DNA from 4 places in the Photobacterium damselae subsp. damselae genome. Region 1 is predicted to be linked to each of the others. Evidence: predicted binding sites of a transcription regulator. Region 1 holds the regulator's gene; each other region holds the start of a gene.
What was found. The regulator MetJ, encoded in region 1, represses methionine synthesis genes. The targets are predictions, from matches to a motif close to TTAGACNTNTANANGTCTAA.

Region 1 (4,222 bases):
CAGGTATTGCTACCGGGATGCGTAACACTGGTTAATTAATCAGCAAACAATAAAATTAAATCGAAAAAGGTCACTGTTTGTGGCCTTTTTTTATGATATTTGTCCAATGACTCAAAAATGACACATCCATTTTTTCTACTTCTACGCTAGGCTAGAAACATACAGCATACAAATTAATAGCACTCAAATAGGATGCAACACTACAAAAAATCGATTTTTGTAGTATAAAGTCTCAAAGATATGCAAAGTAATCGGTATATCTAGGATTGAAAACGATGATATCCTATGAAGTCTCAGTTTGGCACTGCAACAAAGCGATTATAAAACGTCAACAAGAAACGTAACAAAAAGTCGCTGCCTTATATTGAGTTTTTACTAATTATAATTTTAACGGATAGAAGAGATGTCACTACCACACGTTATTTTAACTGTGCTGAGCAACCGCGAAGCGACAGGGTACGATATTACCAAAGAATTCTCACACAGCATCGGCTATTTCTGGAAAGCGAGCCACCAGCAGGTGTATCGCGAACTGAATAAAATGGCTACTAATGATCTGGTAACTTGTCGCCTTGAGCCTCAAGAGGGTAAGCCAGACCGTAAAGTATATTCCATTACCGATTTGGGTCGTCAGGCATTGTTTGCTTGGTTCCAAGAGCCAGCACAAAACCCAACAACTCGTGATGAATTCTCAGCAAAACTGCTGGTTTGTGGAGTTCATAACTCAGAACCAATGCAGCAACAATTAGAAGCACTGATTGAAGAATCTCGCGCTCTAATTAACCATTACCATGAGTTGGAAAAAGTACATTTCCCAAATCACCGTAGTCTTGATCGCCAAACTCGTCTTGAGCGTTTAACACTACGTCGTGGTATCCATAATCGTCAAGCTTGGATTTACTGGGCTGAAGAAGTACTGGCTGAACTTAAAGATATGGACAGTTCTTCAAGTGCAGTAGCAATTAACTAATCTTGCTACCACAATGACTGATTGCTAAAGCCGCTCAATATGGGCGGCTTTGCTTTATTCCCAAATAACCACAAACTTAAATACGCTGGGCTGCCGATAGCGCCTGTTCTAAATCTGCAATCAGATCCCGACTATCTTCTAATCCAACCGATAAACGCAATAACTGAGAAGTGATTCCAGCTTCTTGCTGTGCTTCATCCGACATTGCTCGATGAGTCATACTCGCAGGATGAGCAATCAAGCTTTCTGTTCCGCCCAAAGACTCTGCTAATGAAAATAACGTTAAGGCTTTAACAAAACACTGTAGCTGCTCAAAGCTTCCAGCAAATTCAAAGCTAAGCATAGAACCAAAACCCAATTGCTGCTTATTAGCGATTTCGTGGCCAGGGTGCTCGGGCAAACTTGGATGGTAAAGGGTACCGATTAGCGGATGCTGTTGTAAAAAACCCATCACGGCTTGGGCATTTTCTTCATGAAGACGAATTCGAGGGGCAAGCGTACGTAGACCTCGCAACGTTAAATAAGCATCAAAGGCCGCCCCTGTTGCACCAATACAGTTTGCCCACCATGCAATATCTTCTGCTTGCTGTGAATCTTTACTAATTAAGACCCCACCAACAACATCAGAGTGACCATTAATGTACTTGGTTGTTGAATGCACGACAAAATCAGCACCGAGTGTCAGTGGTAACTGTAATATTGGAGAGAGAAATGTATTATCAACCGCAACTTGTGCCCCAACCGCCTCAGCCTGTTGGCAAATATTAGTAATATCAACCACGCGAAGCAGCGGATTCGAGGGGGTTTCGACCCAAATCAGTTTAGGCTTAAGACTTAATGCTTCAGTTAACGCTTGAGGATCGCCTTGATTAATAAAGCGAACCTTAAAATCCCCTTTTTGTGCCCGCGTATTTAGGAGGCGATATGTACCTCCGTAGCAATCATGAGGGGCAACAACCAGATCATTTGGGCCAAGTAGTGCTGACACCAACAAATTAATCGCTGCAGTACCACAGTTAGTCACTACCGCGCCAGCTCCCTGCTCTAACTGAGCTAATGCCTCAGCTAAAGTATTACGGGTAGGATTACCAGAGCGAGAATAGTCGTATTGAGGCACTTCTCCTAATGCATTAAAGCTGTAAGTTGAGGTAAGATAGATCGGCGGCACGACCGCATTGTATTGGCTATCACAATCAATACCGCTACGCACTGCAATGGTTGCACTTCGTTTATTACTCATACTTGCCATCCCTAGCCCTTTATTGTTGAGTTTTTATTCATCCTGTTCCCACCTTAACCACTAACATTTAGGACGTCAATACTTCCAGACGGCTAAACACCTTTACATATAGCAGTAAGTCCAGCTAAAATTTAGGTCTATTTGGCTCTTGTTATCGACGACAGACCACAGTTATTACTCTTTAGACAAGACAAATAGGTAATGTTGACGTAATATCGCGCCCTCATTATAACAGCGCACATCAATAGCTAACTGAGATTGTCGATTAAGTAAAAGAAGGTAAGACATGGCAGAGTGGAATGGCGAATATATTAGCCCATACGCAGAACACGGTAAGAAAAACGAACAAGTAAAAAAGATCACTGTGTCTATTCCATTAAAGGTGCTCAAAATTCTTACTGATGAACGTACTCGTCGTCAGGTAAATAATTTGCGTCATGCAACAAACAGCGAATTGCTATGCGAAGCATTCCTTCATGCATACACTGGGCAACCACTGCCAACTGACGATGACATTCGTAAAGATCGTCCAGACGATATTCCATCAGAAGCCAAAGCTATGATGGATGAAATGGGGATCAGCTACGAAAATCCAGATGAATAACTCATCACTGCTCACCGCTTAGCTCAATAAAAAACAGCGCCCACTTAATGGCGCTGTTTTTGACTTACAATCGCGGCATATTGTTATTATCACTAAGCGACTCGACCGACCAATAGACTCAATAAAAAGATACTGATCACCGCAGCTAACAGTTTAAGCTCTCGACTCTTCATAACGCTCCTCCTCACTTTGGCTAGTTGGAGTTACAATCAGATAACGAACAACCATAATAAATAAGCCCGTCATCACTAAATTCAATGCCAGAGATAACATACTGATCGTGATCATCGGCCCACCAAACCCGTAACCCAAACTGATCATCAATACACCTGCGCCAACTTCACCTCTTGGCCACATACTAATGGATAACGCTAGACGCTCACGCAAAGTTGCCTCTTTGCGGTAACAAAACAGTGGGAACATTTTGCCTAGATTAGCCAACACCGATATCACTAAAACATGATAGATAATTTCTTTCATCCCCATCGCAGGCATCGCCATTGACAATGATGTTGTAGCAACGGTTTCGCTAACAGCATTAAACAGAGGTGGTAAGCTTAGACCCACCAGCACCATAAATATTGCGGCAACCCAAGTAGAGACTTTTTCATCTTGCTTGGATTCATGCTGTGATTTCATCAAGCATCCCAACACAAAAGCAGGAAGAAGTACCTCGAAATGTATCCCAGAGCGTAAGTAAAACAGCTCACAAACGACAGCGATAATGACAGAATAAAATAAAATGCTACGAGCAGATGATGGAATACTCCATTGATGTAAATAGCGATAACCTAATATCAGCAAAGCAAACATCAAAAATAACGTAACCCCAAGTGCTGGCTGCCAACCTACAATTAAAATAGACAATGGAATCATAAGCAGGACGGTATCGAGATCATCAAAAATCGCTAAGATACGAGCTTTACTGAACATCCAAGTCGCACCAAGCCCAGCCGCTGCTAACATGGCAAATAAAACACCCGCTGATGTAGGAGCGGCAAAGCGTCCAATAACGAGTGTCTCTTTCCATGCATCCGCATTAGTCCAGAGTTCTGCTGGAAATAAGACAAAAATAAAATAAACAACTACTGCAATCCAAGGGAATGTGGCGGTTGTCATCGCAACAATATAATCCCAACGATATTGTTTTAAATTATTTTTATCAATTTCAAATTCACGCCCTACATTAATCATAATATAAGACAATGCGGTCATCGTTGATATCATAATTAATGATTGCAATTGATTATAATGAGTAAAAATATTTGGCAGAAGTTGAGAACCAAATAAACCAACAATTAATAACAACGAGTAGATAATAACTTTCCTCACTCAACACCTCGCAATAATGTTAAATATAACAGCAAAAATAAAAGTTGTTTGTTGCTATTAAAGTTAACGCAAAAAA
Region 2 (4,222 bases), 990 kb from region 1:
GCTACATAAAACGGTGAATAAGTGGCAGTTGTTGGTAGCTCTTGCTCTTTTGATTCTTTCTGGTGCCGTTCAGCTTAATTTATTTTATTGATTTTTAGCGTTAAAACTTAGCGCCCAAGTTCTGTAAACATTGAGCCTTGTCGATTTGTGATATCGGTGAGGCTTTTTTTGGTCTCTTTATTGTTATAGCGACTATTCTTAATAAGGTGGTTACCTATTTTAGGGTTGGAGGTTATATGGAGATCAATAACTTACTAGGTATGGATGGTAACATTGTTATCGGTATTGTTAATGAAAGACTGCGTTTAGAATGTTGCAGTATGGATGAGCTTGTTAGCCGTTATGAGCTTGATCAAGATGAATTAACAGAAAAAATGGCACAAATGGGGTATCAATACGATCCTCTTACCAATCAATTTCGCTAAAAGTGTTATTCGCAATATCATCACATTGGTAAACCGCAACCTCAATATACGAGCCTAGGCTATTTGTGTATTGAGGTTGTTTTTATATCGGCTAAATGGTGCTGACACTGTTCTTTAGCGGTAGCAAAGAAGGCTTGTAAATAAGGCTTTTTCTTATCTGCTTCTCTTACTGCGGCAAATAAACGTCGCCATAGTCCTTGCTCTAACGGTTTACTGTTAATCAATCCTTGCTTGGCAAAATCATCTACAGCCCAGTTTGGTAGAGCGGCAACTCCTAAGTTTGCTGAAACCATTTGAATCAACATTAAAGTATTATCTGCTTGTTTCCATTGCCGTGGCTCGATGTGGGCAGGCTGTAGAAAATGTTTAACGAGATCAAGGCGCTTTTTCTGCACTGGATAACTGATTATGGTTTGAGATTGCAGATCTTGCGGTGTTATCGACGTTAGTTTGGCAAGAGGTGAGTGATTCGCAACAATTAATCGCATTTCAAAATCAAAGAGTGGCTCGTAGTGAATATCGCTGCGAGTTTGAATATCAGATGTGATCACAAGATCTAACTCGCCTGATGCCAATGCTGATATGGGTTCAAAACTAAAGCCAGAAGAAAAATCGAGGCCGACATTTGACCAATGGCGCTGATATTCTTTTAAAGCCGGCATGAGCCATTGAAAACATGAATGGCACTCAATAGCCATATGTAAACGACCCGAATTACTTTGCTGTAGATCTGAGATATCCGTTTCTGCTTGAAAGATTTTTGGGATGATCTCATCGGCTAAAGTTAATAAGCAGTGGCCCTCTTGCGTAAATTTCACTGGGCGAGTTTTTCGTAAAAAAAGTTGGCAACCGAGTCTTAATTCAAGATCTTTGATTTGATGAGATAGAGCCGATTGAGTGAGACACAGTGTATTTGCAGTGGCACTCAATGAGCCAGTTTCTCGTAATGTTGTTAGGGTTTTGAGGTGTTTGAGTTCAATCATACAACAACGATCCTTGTTATTTTATGAGTCATTAGATATTCACTGTAACGTGTAACTATGGAGCTGTAAACATCTAGACGTCTATAATGTCAATGTTAGTAAGTTGAGTAAATTTCATAATCTACTTCAATTCTTTGTGATTGTTATCACTTCTTGCTTCCCGCAAGGTAAAGGCTAATCAGAACGTAATGGAATAACGTAAAGGGATTGCACGATGACAATAAACAAAACAAAAACGCATATTTTAGGATTTCCGCGTATTGGTAAAAAACGTGAGTTGAAGTTTGCGCTAGAGAAATATTGGCGCCAAGAGATATCTCAATCTGAATTGCTGGATGTTGGCAGTAAAATTCGAATTGAGAACTGGCAACTGCAACAGCAAACGGGATTAGACTTTGCGACTGTTGGTGATTTTGCTTGGTATGATCATGTACTTGGAACCAGTCTTTTGCTTGGTCACATACCAAAGCGCCACCAACACTGTTTTCCTACCTTAGATACGTTATTTGGTATTGCTCGTGGTAAAACGGCAACCGGTTGTGGCTGTGCTGCGGGTGATATGACCAAGTGGTTTAATACAAATTATCACTATATTGTGCCCGAATTTAGTGCAGATGATCGTTTTACTGTGAGTTGGCCACAACTATTTGAAGAAGTGGCTCAAGCTCAAGCTGCGGGGCATCAAGTAAAGCCCGTTTTATTAGGGCCGCTGTCTTATCTTTGGCTAGGAACAGAAAAAGATGAGGATCCTAATTTTGACCGTCTTTCATTACTGCCAAGGCTTATTGCTGCGTATCAACATATTCTGAGTAAATTAAAAGCGTTGGGGGTTGAGTGGGTTCAAATTGATGAGCCAATACTGTCGTTAGAGTTACCTACCAATTGGATTCATTCATTTAAGTTAACTTATCAGATGCTTCATGGTTACAGTAAATTGTTGCTGGCCACTTACTTTGATGATGTTACCTCGCAGTTAGATAAAATAGTCGAATTGAATGTTGATGGAATTCATATCGATGCGGTCAGTTCGCCGAGTCAATTGAGTCAGGTTGCTAATGCAATTCCAAATCATTGGGTGCTCTCTGCTGGTGTGATTAATGGCAGAAATGTTTGGCGGGCAGATTTAGCATCTTGGTTGGAAGTGTTAGCCCCGATTAAAGCCTTGCTAGGAGAACGCTTGTGGTTAGCCAGTTCTTGTTCTCTGCTGCATAGTCCAATTGAGTTATCACAAGAGAGTAAACTTAATCCTGAGGTAAAACAGTGGTTTGCCTTTGCTCATGAAAAATGTCATGAACTATCTTTACTGGCAAGAGCTCTGGATGGAGAAGACGAAGCTGAAGTACAGTGCAGAACATACAGCGAAGTGATTCACTCGCGCCAGAAAAATACTAAAGTCAATAATAGTGAAGTACAACAGCGAGTGAATAACACTGATTTTTCTAATAGTTCGCGAACTGTGAGTTTTAGCCAACGAAAAGTATTGCAACAGAATAAATTACAACTGCCGCTGTATCCGACAACGACCATAGGTTCTTTTCCTCAAACCGGTGAGATCCGCACTCAACGTCGAGACTTTAAAGCGGGTCGCCTGGATAAAACAAGTTACGATGCGGCAATGAAAGCACAGATAAGAGATGCAATAGCAAGACAAGAACGTCTCGGTTTAGATGTGCTGGTTCATGGCGAAGCAGAGCGTAATGATATGGTCGAGTATTTTGCTGAACATTTGGCTGGTTTTGTCTCTACTCAGTTTGGATGGGTTCAAAGTTATGGTTCGCGTTGTGTGAAGCCTGCGATTGTGGTGTCTGATATTTATCGTTCTCAGCCGATTACGTTAGAGTGGGCGAGTTATACTCAGTCTCTTACTGATAAACCCGTGAAAGGCATGCTTACCGGGCCGGTAACGATTTTAGCTTGGACTTTCCCAAGAGAAGATATTTCAAAACAAGAGATTGCAAATCAAATTGCATTGGCTTTACGAGATGAAGTAGACGATTTGCAACAGCAGGGTATTGCGATTATCCAGATTGATGAGCCTGCTCTACGCGAAGGGTTACCGTTAAAAGAATCACAGTGGGAAGCGTATTTAACTTGGGCGGTGAATGCATTTAAGGTAGCTGCAGGTAGTGCTAAGCCAGAGACTCAGATTCATACACATATGTGTTACAGCGAGTTTAATCATATTATTTCTGCTGTGGCGGATCTTGATGCCGATGTGATTACGATTGAAACTTCTCGCTCTGATATGGCATTGCTGGGTGCTTTTGAAGCGTTTAATTACCCAAATGATATTGGACCGGGAGTGTATGATATTCATTCCCCCAATATTCCCAGTAAACAAGCAATTATTGATCTGTTAACCAAAGCGGAGCGATGGATTGAACCACAAAAATTATGGGTAAATCCTGACTGTGGTTTAAAAACACGAAACTGGCAGGAGTGTGAGGCCGCCCTTGAAGTGTTAGTTGATGCTGCCAAAGAATTACGACTGCGAAATCACCAAACAATGTTGCATACCACATAACATTGCTTACCGTATAACAAACAAAAACCGAGTAGGTAAACCTAATCATTGATTCGGTGGCTACTCGGTTTGTTATTTTTTACTCTATTTTTCTGCTCTCTCTATGCTTACTCGCTTTTACAGCTTGCAGGTAGACGGCAAAAAATTACTCAGCGTCTTGGTTTTCCGCTTTGCGAGTAAAAGTTAATTTGTGTTTTGGTGACTGAAGAGTCAGAGTATCACCAGCAACTTTAGCTGTGCTCCAGTTGCTTAGTGCTTCTGTAATAGTACCTTCAACAAGCATCGCTGGC
Region 3 (4,222 bases), 110 kb from region 1:
TGGCTAAAATATAAAGGTTAAAGGAGTAAACCGCGATGCCAATAAAGATCCCAGATCAATTACCGGCGACAGATATTCTGAGAAGTGAAAATATCTTTGTTATGACGGAGGCACGAGCTGCAAGCCAAGGTATTCGTCCACTGAAGGTATTATTACTTAACTTGATGCCGAAAAAGATCGAGACGGAAACCCAATTTTTACGTTTGCTCTCTAATAGTCCGCTACAAGTTGATATTGAACTATTGCGTATAGACAATCGACCAACAAAAAATACCCCTCAAGAGCATTTAGATACCTTTTATCGTCAGTTTGAAATGGTCAAAGGGCGAAATTTTGATGGATTAATTGTGACCGGAGCACCATTAGGTTTAGTGCAATTTGAAGATGTTCTTTATTGGGAAGAGATTCAGATTATTATGAACTGGGCCAAAGATCATGTGACTTCAACTTTATTTATCTGTTGGGCTGCTCAAGCCGGGTTAAAGTTGTTGTACGATTTGCCGAAACGAACGCGTAAAGAGAAACTCTCTGGGGTCTATCAACATCAAATACATGACCATCATCATCCACTTCTGCGGGGGTTTGATGATACTTTTCTCGCTCCTCATTCTCGCTATGCTGACTTTTCACCTACTTTTTTATCCCAACATACCAACTTAGATATCCTTGCAACTTCATCAATTGCTGGGGTTTATATGGCGGCGACCCCTGATAAGCGAAATGTTTTTGTTACTGGTCATCCTGAATATGAAGTTGATACATTACATAACGAATATGTTCGCGATGTCGAGCAAGGGTTAGAGCCGAACCTGCCACTAAATTATTATCCAGAAGACGATCCTAGAAATCCTCCTAGAGCCAGCTGGCGAAGTCATGGTCATCTGCTGTTTTCCAATTGGCTTAATTACTGTGTTTACCAGCAAACGCCATATGATTTAGATAACTTCTCTGAAGCGAATTTTACTCGAGATGAATAAGAGCTAAAGGCGATAGTGCAATCATCTTGTTGTGATACGCATAATCGAAAATACTCAGCGATAAAAAAAGACCTGGATCCGAAGATACAGGTCTTAAATTTTTCTCTCTATCGTATATCGAATTATTATTTCTGGGCGGCTTCCCAAGCTTTAGCTTTTTGAATTAACGGGGTAATAGTCGAGCCCTGAATTAAGATAGAGAAAACTACAACGGCATAAGTCATGACCAGTATAATTTCTCTTACATCAATATTTTTTTCTGGGATGACTAATGTTCCCGCTGGAATTGCCATCGCCATTGCTAGAGCTAGGCCTCCACGTAAGCCACCCCAAGTTAAGATTTTCACTGAAAATGGGTTGTAAGTACGGTAGCGATTAAAAGCAACGTAAGACAAACGCACACTTAAGAAACGAGCTAAAAGTACCAGTGGAACAGCAATTGCCATTAATACCCAATCTTCTTGGTGGAAACTAAATTGCAGCATGGTCATACCGATCAATAGGAATAGTACGCCATTTAAGAATTCATCAACCAGCTCCCAGAAATGATCTAAGTGTTCTTCACTTTCTTTAGAAAAGCCAATGTAACGAGTCCAGTTACCAATCATGATACCGGAAACAACCATCGCTAGAGGGCCTGATACATGCAGATATTGAGCGAAGACATAGCCTGTTGTTGGAATACCTAAAGTTAACAGTAATTCCATTGAATGGTCATTGGTTGAGCTGATCAGATAGTGGAAGATCAAACCAAGAGCAAAGCCATAAGCGATACCACCTAGTGCTTCTTGAACAAATAGATGACCTACGCCTAAAACTGTTGGTGTTTCACTACCAAAGGCAATGGTAAATAGTGTGACGAAAATAACCAGACCGAAGCCATCGTTAAATAGTGATTCGCCCTCAATTTGAGTTGAGATACGACGAGGCGCATTGAGCTTTTTCACAATCGCCAATACAGCAATTGGGTCGGTTGGAGAGATTAGGGCTCCGAACAGTAAGCAATAGATCAGATCTAAGCCAATTCCCAATAGTTGACAGATCCCCCACAGACTGGCGCCAATAAAGAACGTAGAAAAGAGCGTTGCGCCAAGAGCGAGTAGGGTAATTTCCCACTTCTGATCTTCAAGATGAGGTAATTTAATACCCAGACCACCGGCAAAAAGTAGAAAACCTAAAATACCTTTTAGAAGAAAATCTTCAAAATTGATTTCGCTTAACTGTGTTGCCGCAATATCTTCTAAATGAAACCAACCATTATGGCCCGCAATGATAATGCCAAGAGACAGAATCAAAGAGCCAGCAGTAATTGCAATGGTGGTTTGCATCTTACCTATCTTACTGTTCACAAAAGCAATCAACATTGCAGCTGCGGCAAGATAGCACAGGGTACTGTAGACCGACATGCATAACCTCTAAATGAGAGTGAATAATTAAGATGTAAATTGTCACAAAATATCCTAGCTGAGCCTAGGGTTTTGTTTAAAAAAGTTTCAGTTAGTTGGTCAAAAAACTGTTAATTGAAATTGTTTTAGACGTCTAGATTTCCACATTAACTGTGTTAGGATGATGTTAATAAGAAAACGATAAGGATATGTGAGCGTGGTAAAAGGACTTAACTTACTGCAGCAACGTTTAGCCGAACAAATCCTGATTATTGATGGTGGTATGGGCACCATGATTCAGGGGTATAAATTAACGGAATCGGATTATCGAGGTGAACGTTTTGCTAATTGGCATTGTGATGTTAAAGGTAATAACGATCTTCTGGTATTAACCCAACCGCAAATTATTACTGATATTCATCAACAATATTTGGCCGCAGGTGCGGATATTTTAGAAACCAATACGTTCAATGCTACGACAATCGCAATGGCCGATTATGACATGGCAGATCTTAGTGCTGAAATAAATTTGGTTGCTGCACAGTTGGCTCGCCAAGCGGCCGATGAATGGAGTACTCCAGATAAACCTCGATTTGTAGCCGGTGTTCTTGGCCCAACTAATCGCACTTGTTCAATCTCTCCTGATGTTAATGATCCTGGATTTCGTAATATCACCTTTGAGCAATTGGTTATTGCTTACAGTGAATCAACACGAGCTCTAATTAAAGGTGGTGTTGATCTAATTTTGATTGAAACCATATTTGATACGCTGAATGCCAAAGCATGTGCCTTTGCGGTTGAAAGTGTATTTGATGAATTGGGTTATCAACTTCCGATAATGATTTCAGGAACGATAACCGATGCCTCAGGCCGAACATTATCAGGCCAAACAACCGAAGCTTTTTATAACGCTTTACGACATGTTAAACCGATCTCCTTTGGCCTTAACTGTGCGCTTGGACCAGACGAACTGCGACAGTATGTGGCGGAACTTTCTCGACTAGCAGAGTGCTCGGTATCTGCTCACCCTAATGCAGGACTGCCTAATGCCTTTGGTGAATATGATCTTGAACCAGAAGAGATGGCGGAACATATCGCAGAATGGGCGCAAAGTGGCTTTTTAAATTTAGTGGGTGGGTGTTGTGGTACTACACCTGAGCATATTCGACAGATGGCAGCAGTTACTCAGAATATTAAACCGCGTACACCACCTAGCATACCTGTAGCTTGTCGTTTATCTGGTTTAGAGCCTCTCAATATAGAAAAGAACTCCTTGTTTATTAATGTTGGTGAGCGTACCAATGTGACCGGTTCTGCTCGCTTTAAACGTTTAATTAAAGAAGAGCTATACGATGAAGCACTAGAAGTTGCGCGTCAGCAGGTTGAAGCTGGCGCTCAAATTATCGATATCAATATGGATGAGGGAATGCTAGATGCTAAAGCGGCCATGGTGCGTTTTCTTAACCTCTGTGCGACAGAACCTGAAATTGCCAAAGTTCCTATTATGGTCGATTCATCTAAATGGGAGGTGATTGAGGCTGGACTTCAATGTGTACAGGGTAAGCCAATTGTTAACTCCATTTCATTAAAAGAAGGTAAAGCGAAGTTTATTGAGCAAGCTAAGCTGATTCAGCGTTATGGCGCCGCTGTGATTGTGATGGCGTTTGATGAAGAAGGGCAAGCTGATACCCGTGAGCGTAAAGTTGAGATTTGCACTCAGGCTTATCGTATCTTAGTTGATGAAGTTGGGTTCGCGCCTGAAGATATTATTTTTGACCCTAATATCTTTGCTGTTGCTACGGGTATTGAAGAACACAACAATTATGCGGTTGATTTTATTGAAGCCGTTGGTGAGATAAA
Region 4 (4,222 bases), 450 kb from region 1:
TTTGAATAAGCAGCAATTGGATAAACAAAGGTATTACCTGCTACTGTGAACTTATAGCCACGGTCATTGATCTGCTGATCGAGATACGGCTTATGCTGAAAAGCATTGGCATCAATAGAACCATCAGCAAGAGCGGCATTAGGCGAAACATAATCAGTAAAGGTGACCAATTCGACATCTAAGCCATATTTTTCCTTTGCTTCTTTTGCGGCCACTTCAGCGACTTGCTCTTCAGCCCCAGCCATTACCCCAATTTTTACTTTATTTTGATCTACTGCAGTTGTTGCCGTTTCTTTTTCGCCACAGCCTGTGAGTACCAATGTAGAGGCGATGCCAGCAACGGCAAAAAGGTGTTTTAATGATACTGCCATAATGTGTCTCCTTGACGATATTTCCAGATGTTGTGTTTGGTCTTTTTTAATATTTTTGCTGCTTTTAGTTATCGATGATCGACACGTTTTACACAGTAATCACCAATAGATTGAATTAATTGCACAAGAATAATGAGCATGACAACAGTAATTGCCATCACTGTGCCATCAAAGCGTTGATAGCCATAACGAATTCCTACATCACCTAAACCTCCACCGCCCACGGTGCCAGCCATCGCCGAATAGCTAACGAGAGTAACAAGAGTGATGGTCACACCATTTATGATGCCGGGTAATGCTTCAGGTAGTAGCACTTTGGTAATGATCTGCTTTGGTGTCGCTCCCATAGCTTGTGCTGCTTCAACAAGTCCTGCTGGCACTTCAAGTAATGCGCCTTCAACTAAGCGAGCAATAAAAGGAATGGCTCCGACTGTGAGTGGCACTATTGCGGCTGCAGTGCCAATTGAGCTGCCAACAACAAAACGAGTAAATGGAATAATGGCAACTAACAGAATAATAAATGGGATAGAACGACCTATATTAACGATAAATCCCAAACTTTTATTGAGTGCTTTATTCTCTAATAATCCGCCTTTTTTACTAAGGTGCAGCATTACGCCAAGAGGAATACCAATAATAAAACCAATGAGTCCTGAAACGAGAACCATAACCAAGGTTTGACCTAATGCTTCAATCAAGAGGGCTGTTAGGCGTTCATTGTTAGCAAACCAAGATGAAATAGAATTAAGCGACATAGCCCAGCACCTCTACATTTATTTTGTGATCTCGTAAGAAAGCAATCGCTTTGTTGGCCGCGGTTTCAGTACCAAAAAATTCAGCTAACATTAAGCCAAACTTTACCCCGCCAGCATAATCCATATCGGCGCTTAAGATGCTGATATCAATATTAAATTCACGGGCTACTTGGCTAATTAATGGTGCATCAACAGAATCACCTGTAAATTCAAGTCGAACTAATGGATAACTGCCTTCGCGTTGTTCTAAGCTCATTCTGGCCTGATAATCTTCCGGAATAGAGAGATCGAGAGTTGAGCGGATAAAGTTTCTTGCTAACTCTGTTTTAGGGTGCGCAAAGATATCACCAACAGGGCCTTTTTCTACTAATTCACCATCACCAATAATGGCAACTTGATGACAGATACTTTTTACGACATCCATCTCATGGGTAATAAGAAGAATGGTGATATTAAGCTGGCGGTTGATTTTCTTTAGTAGCTGTAAAATTGATTGTGTTGTTGCTGGATCGAGTGCGCTGGTTGCTTCATCACATAGCAAAACTTTAGGATCGGAAGCCAGTGCTCTTGCGATAGCCACACGCTGTTTTTGTCCACCGCTTAAATTGGCGGGAAAACTGTGTTTTTTCTCACTTAATCCAACCAATTCAAGCAATTCATTAACTTTATTTTCTAACTGATTTTTCTTAACCCCAGCAAGCTCTAGAGGGAGGGCCACATTGGCAAAAACGGTGCGAGAAGCCAGTAGGTTAAAATGTTGAAAGATCATGCCGATTTTGCGTCGAGCAAGTGTTAATTGTTGATTGGATAATTGGGTTAGCTTGACTCCATCAACGATAATATCGCCACTGGTTGGTCGCTCAAGCAAATTGACACAGCGAATGAGAGTACTTTTTCCTGCGCCCGATGAGCCAATAACCCCAAAGATGTTGCCCTGTTCTATGGTTAAATTAATATCACGGAGTGCGCTTATCGCTTTATCACCCTGATAGAATATTTTATTAACATTGTTGATTTCTATCATCGTACTTCCTAATCCTTGGGAGAGCGTTAATTGTTCTCTTTGCTTTTTCTTATGCCAAAAATGTTATGGCTTGTAACAAAATAGTGGTGTTTACGGTGTTGTTATTGTATTAATTTGCTAATTGTACGAGCTGATACGTTAAGAAATGTCGCTCGCTGTAACAATCATGCTATGGTCTCTCTGTTTTTAAGTCAATAGATATTTTTACGTCTAGACGTCCATATGTCTTTATGCGTTAAAATACCATTATTGGATTGATTGTGATTTGGATAAATCGTCAGAAGCACTGCTCTTTTGGGGGCTGTCGTGCCATAATCTAGCAAACCGATAATTTTGAGGGCTAAGTTTTGGCCAAACCTGCTGTCTTTATTGATCGTGATGGCGTTATTAATGTCGATCACGGCTATGTTCACACTACGGATGATTTTGAATACGTAGAAGGTGTTTTTGCTGCGTGTAAAAAACTAAAAGAGATGGGATATCTTTTAGTCTTAGTAACTAATCAATCGGGCATTGCTCGTGGTATGTTCACTGAAGATGAATTTTTGTCTCTAACCGAGTGGATGGATTGGAACTTTGTTGATAATGGCGTGGAATTTGATGGTATCTATTACTGTCCACACCATCCGGAAGGTCAAGGGGACTATCGCCAGGAGTGTGATTGTCGTAAGCCTAAGCCTGGTATGTTAATTTCAGCACGCGATTACTTAAAAATCGATATGACACAATCTGTTATGATCGGTGATAAAGCAGATGATATGACAGCAGCAAAAGCGGCTGAAGTTGGAACGAAAATTTTAGTTCGCACTGGTAAGCCTGTTACTGAAGTTGGTGAGCAACTTGCTGATGTTGTGCTAGACAGTGTGGCAGATGTTCCTGCTTGGTTGGCGAGTCAAAAATAACATTTTACCTAAGCCTAATAGAATAAGCCGAGATTTATGATGATCTCGGCTTTTTTGTATCAGTAGGGATGAGTTATTGTTTATCTATTGCAAATTGGAAAAATTGGCTTGTTCCATTGTCATTATCGCTAACGATGTAACCCTTTGCTTGTTTTGTTGTCTGGTGTGTAATAGCAATAGATTCTGCTTTGGTAATAATAGGCTTTCCGTGATTACCAATTTCTTCACTATAAGGCGTTAGGTCTATACTTTTTACCCCTTGTAAATCCTGTAATGGAAGTACGCCAATATAACTGCCTTGTACCGCGCCATCTTTGATACTGTGATTACTGCTGCCTTCTACCGATGCTGTAAAGAGTAGGCTGTTTCCCTGTTGCCAATAATCTGCACCAGAGAAGCAAGCTTGAACACCATTTAGTGATGGTAAATGAGCTTGGTAAACATGAAGAGAAGGAAGAGACTCTTGTTTTTGTTGCAGATAATTTAGTAAATCAGAAGTTTTCATAGCAAATATTGCGTTTTTACCCGCATTTCCACGGTTAAAAATAAACGTTTCTGTTGCTGTATTTGCTAAGCCTTCAATATTAATTTTTTGCTCTGAGGTAAAACCTGCAGCTTTATGCAAATAGTGATAGAGCTGAGATAGTGAATAAGTGTGTATTTGGCTGCCATCAACTGGAATTAAATAAGCATGTTCACGAACGGTTTTTTTACTGCCAGAACCTAAAATCAGATAATCCATTTGGTTGTGATTGTTTAACAAAGTCATGGATTCAAAATCAGGTTTAATGTGGTAGTCAATGCGACCGTTTTTCTGGGTAGGGAAATGTGCGATAGTTTGTTTATGAAGAATATGGTAATCAGGCGAAACGGTGAATAAATAAGGAGAGTCATCGCCAACAACCATTAAATGATTTTGATTGATTACCATTGCCGAGCCAGAAGAAAGTTGCTTATTAATTCCCTCATGAGTGACTTCAAGTGAAAAGCCATGATTATTCACTTGAGCATTAGCAATACCAGCAATCACTAATGCTAATGAGCTTACTAGACCAACGACATGCTGTTTTTTTATTTTCATTTTTATTCCTAAATGATTAGTACGTATTCAACGTGGCGAGCATCCTACTCTTATCCTAAATAAACAGAAAGTGCTTAATCAGGATACTT

Region 2: a site for MetJ is predicted at 1,474-1,493, ahead of metE (5-methyltetrahydropteroyltriglutamate--homocysteine S-methyltransferase). Genes of this name have one in related genera too.
Region 3: a site for MetJ is predicted at 2,509-2,528, ahead of metH (methionine synthase). Genes of this name have one in related genera too.
Region 4: a site for MetJ is predicted at 2,361-2,380, ahead of metN (methionine ABC transporter ATP-binding protein MetN). Genes of this name have one in related genera too.

What each region holds. Positions count from the first base shown of each region.
Region 1 is NZ_CP146970.1:3,065,519-3,069,740, forward strand. Features, by position in the region: gene ppc (phosphoenolpyruvate carboxylase) at 1-35, shown strand, start outside; gene WAX86_RS14080 (PadR family transcriptional regulator) at 404-970, shown strand; gene WAX86_RS14085 (O-succinylhomoserine (thiol)-lyase) at 1,047-2,210, opposite strand; gene metJ (met regulon transcriptional regulator MetJ) at 2,497-2,814, shown strand; gene WAX86_RS14095 (sodium:proton antiporter) at 2,968-4,146, opposite strand.
Region 2 is NZ_CP146970.1:2,078,000-2,082,221, reverse strand. Features, by position in the region: gene WAX86_RS09325 (hypothetical protein) at 1-91, shown strand, start outside; gene WAX86_RS09320 (DUF4250 domain-containing protein) at 237-425, shown strand; gene WAX86_RS09315 (LysR substrate-binding domain-containing protein) at 485-1,408, opposite strand; gene metE (5-methyltetrahydropteroyltriglutamate--homocysteine S-methyltransferase) at 1,623-3,932, shown strand; gene WAX86_RS09305 (META domain-containing protein) at 4,078-4,222, opposite strand, start outside.
Region 3 is NZ_CP146970.1:2,959,749-2,963,970, reverse strand. Features, by position in the region: gene metA (homoserine O-succinyltransferase) at 36-977, shown strand; gene WAX86_RS13510 (sodium:proton antiporter) at 1,103-2,383, opposite strand; gene metH (methionine synthase) at 2,580-4,222, shown strand, end outside.
Region 4 is NZ_CP146970.1:2,611,772-2,615,993, reverse strand. Features, by position in the region: gene WAX86_RS11790 (MetQ/NlpA family lipoprotein) at 1-371, opposite strand, end outside; gene WAX86_RS11785 (methionine ABC transporter permease) at 440-1,126, opposite strand; gene metN (methionine ABC transporter ATP-binding protein MetN) at 1,116-2,150, opposite strand; gene gmhB (D-glycero-beta-D-manno-heptose 1,7-bisphosphate 7-phosphatase) at 2,498-3,052, shown strand; gene WAX86_RS11770 (DUF6929 family protein) at 3,126-4,133, opposite strand.